2 linked regions of the Kordia antarctica genome follow. The protein of the gene in region 1 interacts with the protein of each later gene in a pairwise test. Links are inferred from orthologs where the notes say so. Each region holds a gene or a part of one and is shown on either strand. Other genes may lie near its edges.

Region 1 (3,513 bases):
TGATTGTTCCACTAGCTTCTGCTGGCAACTCTAACGTTGCTTTATCAGAATCAACCTCAGCAATTGCCTGGTCTTTTGTTACATAATCGCCGTCTTGTACTAACCACTCTGCAATTTCTACTTCAGTGATGGATTCTCCTGGCGAAGGAACTTTCATTTCTAAAATCATCGTGTTCTATATTTTAGTTTGTATTTTATTTTTGTTTGGGCGTTTCCACAAAAATCCATTTCTGCTTCGCGCAATGGTTTCTTGTGGTCAGGCTTTCCGCTATATCTTTTATCTTGTTCTCGATACAAATTTGTTATTTCGCTTAAGCTCAACACACAAATTCACTCGAACTGACGATAAAAGGATGCCGCATCAATCCTTAACGCATGTTGTCTTTAGTTTTATCAAAAACATATGTGATTACTTCTGCATGACGACGTTTTGATCGCACCGAACTTCCTGCTGCTGGTGCTCCGTAAAATCTTCTAGAAGCTACTCTAAAGTTTCTCACTTCATCCATGTGCATTAGTAAATGACTGTACGCTCCCATATTTCTAGGCTCTTCTTGTGCCCAAACAATCTCGTCTGCGTTGGTATATTTTGCAATTATTTCTTTAATTTTTGTTTTCGGCAACGGAAATAATTGCTCCAATCGAACTAAAGCAACATCAGCTTCTCTTCCTTGATTTTCGCGTTCTTCTAATAAATCATAATAAAATTTACCTGTACAGAATACCAACGTTTTTACGTTGTCTGCTTTTACATCAACATCATCAATTAACTTCTGAAAAGTTCCGTTTGCAAATTCAGCTACAGCTGAAACCGCTTTTGGATGACGTAATAAACTTTTTGGTGTGAATACGATTAATGGCTTTCTGAAATCTGCTTTCATCTGACGACGCAACAAGTGATAAAAATTTGCTGGCGTTGTACAATCGGCAATAAACATATTGTCTTTTGCACACATTTGTAAATACCGTTCCATACGACCCGATGAATGTTCTGCTCCTTGTCCTTCATAACCATGTGGCAATAATAGTACCAATCCGTTTGGTGTTTTCCACTTGTCTTCTGCGGCAGAAATATATTGATCAATCATAATTTGCGCTCCATTGCTGAAATCTCCAAATTGTGCTTCCCAAATGGTTAGTGTGTTCGGACTTGCCATTGCATATCCATAATCAAATCCTACAACTCCATATTCTGATAATAATGAATTATAGATGTAGAAGTTTCCTTGATTTTTCGCTACATGTTCTAATAATATAATTTCTTCTTCCGATTCTTCTGCTTTTACAACTGCATGTCGGTGCGAGAATGTTCCTCTTTCTACATCTTGTCCTGAGATCCGCACATCAAATCCTTCTTGCAATAAAGATCCGTATGCTAACATTTCTCCCATTCCCCAATCGATCTTGTCTTGCTCAAACATGTCTAAACGACTTGAGATTAAGCGTTCTATTTTACGTAAGAACTTTTTATCTGACGGAAGTTTTGATACAACTTTGGCAATTTCAGTTAATTTTTCTGTTGGATAGGTTGTATCTATATTTTTTGCCATTGCTTCTTCATCAACTCTTTCTAGACCTAAGTCTTTCCAAGCTTCTTGCATGAATGGCGTAATGACTGTTTTTTCTTCTTTACGAGAGTCTTCTAGTTTCTCTTCTAGTAAGTCTTTGTATTGTTTTTCTATTTCTTGCACATAGTTTCCATCAATGATTCCTTGTTTCTGAAGTTTTTCAGCGTAGACATCACGTGGATTATTATGTTTAGCAATTGCTTTGTATAATTTTGGTTGTGTAAAACGTGGCTCATCACCTTCGTTATGACCATATTTACGATATCCTAATAAGTCAATAAATACATCACGCTTAAATGCCATTCTGTATTCCAACGCAAATAATGCTGCGTGTACAACTGCTTCTGCGTCGTCTGCATTTACGTGTAATACTGGCGAAAGCGTTACTTTACCAACATCTGTACAATACGTTGATGAACGTCCATCTAAATAGTTCGTTGTAAATCCAATTTGATTGTTTACAACAATATGAATAGTTCCTCCAGTTTTGTAACCATCTAATTGAGCCATTTGCACAATTTCGTAAACCAAACCTTGTCCTGCAATTGCAGCATCACCGTGAATTACTATTGGTAATACTTCTGAGAAATTATGAGCATGATCACGATCTTGTTTTGCACGTGCAATTCCTTCCACAACGGCACCAACAGTTTCCAAGTGTGAAGGATTCGGCGCAATGTTCATGCGGATTTTTTTACCATTTACGGTTTCTCTATCTGAAGTTAATCCTAAGTGATATTTTACATCACCGTCAAAAATTACTTCTTCATAATCTTTCCCATCAAATTCACTAAAGATATCTATTGCAGATTTCCCAAAGATATTTTTCAACACATTCAAGCGACCTCTGTGTGCCATTCCAAGAACAAACTCTTTTACACCTTTGTCTGCTGCTTTTTCAACAACTGCATCTAGTGCAGGAATTAACGATTCTCCACCTTCTAGCGAGAAACGTTTTTGTCCAACATATTTTGTGTGTAAGAAGTTTTCAAAAGAAACAGCTTCATTTAATTTTTTTAGAATATACTTTTTTTCGTCTGCCGAAAACTGCGGATGATTGTCGTTTACATTCAATTTTTGTTGAATCCATTCAATCTGTTCTGGTTTTCTGATATACATATATTCCACACCGATAGATTCGCAATAAATACGTTCTAGGTGTGTAATAATGTTTCGCAATGTTGTTTTTCCAAGACCAATAATTTCGCCTGCTTCAAACGATTTGTCTAAATCATTTTCGTTTAATCCGAAATTTTCTAACGCTAATGTTGGCTCGTATTTTCTTCGTTCGCGCACCGGATTTGTTCTCGTGAATAAGTGTCCACGAGTACGATATCCGTCAATAAGTTTTACAACTTGAAATTCTTTCTTTACATTTTCAGGAATGACAACATTTGAAACGGTTTCCGTAGCATCTTGCTCTTCTCCATAACTTTCGGTTCCAAAATCATATCCTTGAAAGAAAGCGCGCCAACTTGGCTCTACGCTATCAGGATTTTGTAAATATTGATCGTATAATTCAGCAAAATATGCTGTATGCGCTGCATTTAAAAAGGAAAATCTATCCATGTTTTTTACTTCCTGTCTTGTTTTGACAAAATTTTATCAAAAATACAACTTTTGTAAAAAACACATCATATGTTTTCCATATATTTATATGATTAATATTTAAGATTTTTAAGAAATGAAAGATTCTATTTTTTTCCGCTCAAAAAACGTGTTTTTGATAATTTCCATGTGTTTAATTTCATTTTCCGCATTTTCACAACGCAATTCTAATAATTCGCAAGGAAGCGATTTTTGGCAAAATGTTCGTTTTGGTGGCGGATTGGGCTTGAGTTTTGGAAACGGAATTTTTAGTGCCACAGTAGCGCCAAGTGCTATTTATGATTTTAACGCGCAGTTTGCGGCAGGAGTTTCGTTGAATTACACCTATTTTAATGAT
Region 2 (3,122 bases), 1.3 Mb from region 1 along the record:
TTTTTATATAAATTAAGTCAGAGAAGTTAACTTCTGTGTTTTTTTACCTCACACAAAAATTAGTGTTTGAAAGTTAGTACTTCAATGAGGTATTTTATCATTTTCACAATTTCCAATGAATTAATAAAGAACAATAATGGCTCAACACAATAATTTGATTTTTTCAATGAATAGATACTTATAAAAGATACTTTTTTTCAGTACTTAATATAGCATTTCGGTCATTTTAAAGCGTAAATAGAATGTATTTAATTGATTTTCAATAGATTAAAATTATTCATTTTCTAATTTAGGGAAGTGACCTCTAGGTGGCATTTTACACCATTTTTCATCAAATAGAGACCTATATAAACGAAAAAAGCACTGAAAACCAGTGCTTTATCTTAGTAGCGGGAACTGGACTCGAACCAGTGACCTTCGGGTTATGAGCCCGACGAGCTACCTACTGCTCTATCCCGCGCTATTGGATTGCAAATATACAATCATTTTTAATTCTAGCAAGAAAAAAATAAACTTTTTTATTGTTCTATGTTTTGTGCATCAAAACCCATGATAATTCCGTCTTCACTTTGTACGCTTAACTCAATCGGGTTGCAGCAAACTTCGCAGTCTTCAATGTACTTTTGTTCGCGCACAGAAGTGTCAATTAGCATAGATATTTCTTCCCAACAATAGGGACATTGAAAAAAATGTTCGTTCATATCAGCTTAATTTGTCCATTTGTTCTTGTAAATTTTCCCAATTAGTCATGAAAGTTTCTAATTTTTTCTTTTTCCCTTGGTAACTATCAAAAAAATTAGGCTTCGCAATAGTTGCTTCATAATTGGCAGCCAACTCAATATCAATGTCTTTGATTTCTTTTTCTAAGTCAGAAATGTTACGTTCTACTTTGTTTAGTTTGTTGCTAAGTGATTTTTGCTTTTTCTGCGCTTCATACGATTGCTTTGTATCTTCTGTTTTAACGACTTCTTGCTTAACAACCGTACGTTTTTCAACTTCGCGCATGTTTGCCAATTTTCGTTCCTCCAAGTAATAATTAATATCACCCAAATATTCTTTTATCTTCTGATCTTTAAATTCATAAACTTTGTTGGTTAATCCTTGTAAAAAGTCACGATCATGCGAAACCAGAATTAATGTTCCTTCAAATTTTTCCATTGCTTTTTTAAGCACGTTTTTAGATTTGATATCTAAGTGATTTGTTGGCTCATCCATCACTAATACATTGAAAGGTTGCAACAACATTTTGCACAACGCCAAACGGTTTCGTTCGCCTCCAGAAAGTACCTTTACTTTTTTCTCCGCTTCTTCACCTCTAAATAAGAAAGCGCCGAGCATATCGCGTACTTTTGGGCGAGTTTTTTCGTCAGCCGCTTCAATCATAGTTTCCTCCACAGTCAATTCGCCATCTAAATATTCAGCCTGATTTTGCGCAAAGTATCCAATTTGCACATTGTGACCTAAATCCAACGTTCCGTCATGCGGAATTTCATTGACAATAATTTTTGCTAAGGTTGATTTTCCTTGCCCATTTTGACCAACAAACGCAATTTTACTGCTTCTTTCAACAAATAAATCAATCGTAGTTAAAACCTGCTTTTCGCCATAATGTTTCGAGATTTTTCTACCTTCTAACACTACTTTTCCAGGTTGAACCGATATAGGAAACTGAATCGACATCACAGCATTGTCATCTCCATCAACTTCAATACGATCTATTTTTTCTAGTTTTTTGATAAGCGATTGCGCCATCGTAGCTTTGGAAGCTTTGGCTCTAAATTTTTCAATTAACTTTTCCGTATGTTGAATGTGCTTTTCTTGATTTTTTTGAGTCGCTAATTGCTGCTCGCGAAGTTCTTCACGTAATATTAAATATTTTGAATAGGGTTTGTTGTAATCGTAGATTCTTCCCAAGGAAATTTCAATCGTTCTATTCGTAACGTTATCTAGAAACATTTTATCGTGCGAAACAATAATGACTACGCCAGGAAACGTTTTTAAGAACTGTTCCAACCAAATGATAGATTCTATGTCTAAATGGTTTGTTGGCTCATCTAAAAGTAAGACATCGTTTTTTTGAAGTAAAAGTTTTGCCAACTCAATTCGCATCCGCCAACCACCCGAAAATGTATCTGTTTTTTTGTCAAAATCTTCTCGTTTGAAACCTAATCCTTGCAAAACTCTTTCTGTATCACCTTTGTAATTATATCCGCCTAAGATTTCATAACGCGTTGTATTTTCGCTTAAATCTATAATGAGCTGATTATACGATTCGGTGTCATAATCGGTTCGTTCAGAAAGTTGATGATTTGTATGATCGATCTTGAGTTCTATTTCACGAATTTCCTCAAAAGCTTCATAGCTTTCATCCAAAACAGTACGTCCTTGCGTAAATTCAATATCTTGTTTTAAGAAACCAATTTCAACATCTTTATCTGTCGAAATTACACCTTCATCGGGTTCGTTTTCTTTGGCAAGAATTTTTAGAAGCGTAGATTTCCCTGCGCCATTTTTCCCAATTAGTCCAACGCTGTCGCCAGCATTTAAACGGAAAGCAATGTCTTTGAATAAGTATGTTCCGCCAAAAGCAACGGCAATGTTATGAATATTAATCATGTGCATGACAAAAGTTACAGTTTTTATAGAATGGAAGCCTTACTTTTGTATTTAGTAAAACTTGATATTTAATTTATTTTTGCAAATGTTAAAAAAAGGATCGAAATTATATAGTATTTTAACGGGAACTTGTCCAAAATGTCATAATGAACGCATGTATGAGGTAAAAAACCCTTATAAGCTTGCCTATATTTTGAAAATGCATGAAAAATGTTCGCATTGTGGAACTCGTTATAAGATTGAACCTTCTTTTTTTTATGGCGCTATGTATGTGAGTTATGGTGTTGGAATTGGGTTTGCTTTTGCAGCATTTTTTGTTTCTCGATATCTTTTTGGCACTACTTTATTGACTTCTTTTTTCGCAATTATGGGAACACTGATTTTCTTTATGCCTATAATTATGCGGTTGTCACGAAATATTTGGATTAATCTTTTTATGTCTTACGACAAGAATTTGGATGAGAAGCGTGATTAGTTAACGCGAGTTCGATACAGCTTCAAAAAAA

The links.
Region 2: the proteins of IMCC3317_RS16815 (region 1) and IMCC3317_RS11300 interact in binary tests that used the Escherichia coli proteins (3 or more experiments, as listed by UniProt). The link is inferred for Kordia antarctica from one-to-one orthologs.

The regions. Positions count from the first base shown.
Region 1 is NZ_CP019288.1:4,030,050-4,033,562, reverse strand. The notes cover bases 169-3,499. They hold IMCC3317_RS16815 (2-oxoglutarate dehydrogenase E1 component), read right to left. Parts: upstream 3,138-3,499; coding sequence 369-3,137; downstream 169-368. Other genes in these bases: IMCC3317_RS16810 (alpha-ketoglutarate decarboxylase), read left to right, coding at 3,286-3,499; odhB (2-oxoglutarate dehydrogenase complex dihydrolipoyllysine-residue succinyltransferase), read right to left, coding at 169-169. In the rest of the region: more of odhB, read right to left, coding at 1-168; more of IMCC3317_RS16810, read left to right, coding at 3,500-3,513. UniProt on the Escherichia coli protein: E1 component of the 2-oxoglutarate dehydrogenase (OGDH) complex which catalyzes the decarboxylation of 2-oxoglutarate, the first step in the conversion of 2-oxoglutarate to succinyl-CoA and CO(2).
Region 2 is NZ_CP019288.1:2,731,099-2,734,220, forward strand. What follows is about bases 160-3,099. They hold IMCC3317_RS11300 (ABC-F family ATP-binding cassette domain-containing protein), read right to left. Parts: upstream 2,617-3,099; coding sequence 703-2,616; downstream 160-702. Other genes in these bases: IMCC3317_RS11295 (CPXCG motif-containing cysteine-rich protein), read right to left, coding at 519-701; IMCC3317_RS11305 (DUF983 domain-containing protein), read left to right, coding at 2,702-3,091. UniProt on the Escherichia coli protein: Genetic data indicate it may be involved in ribosome assembly or function.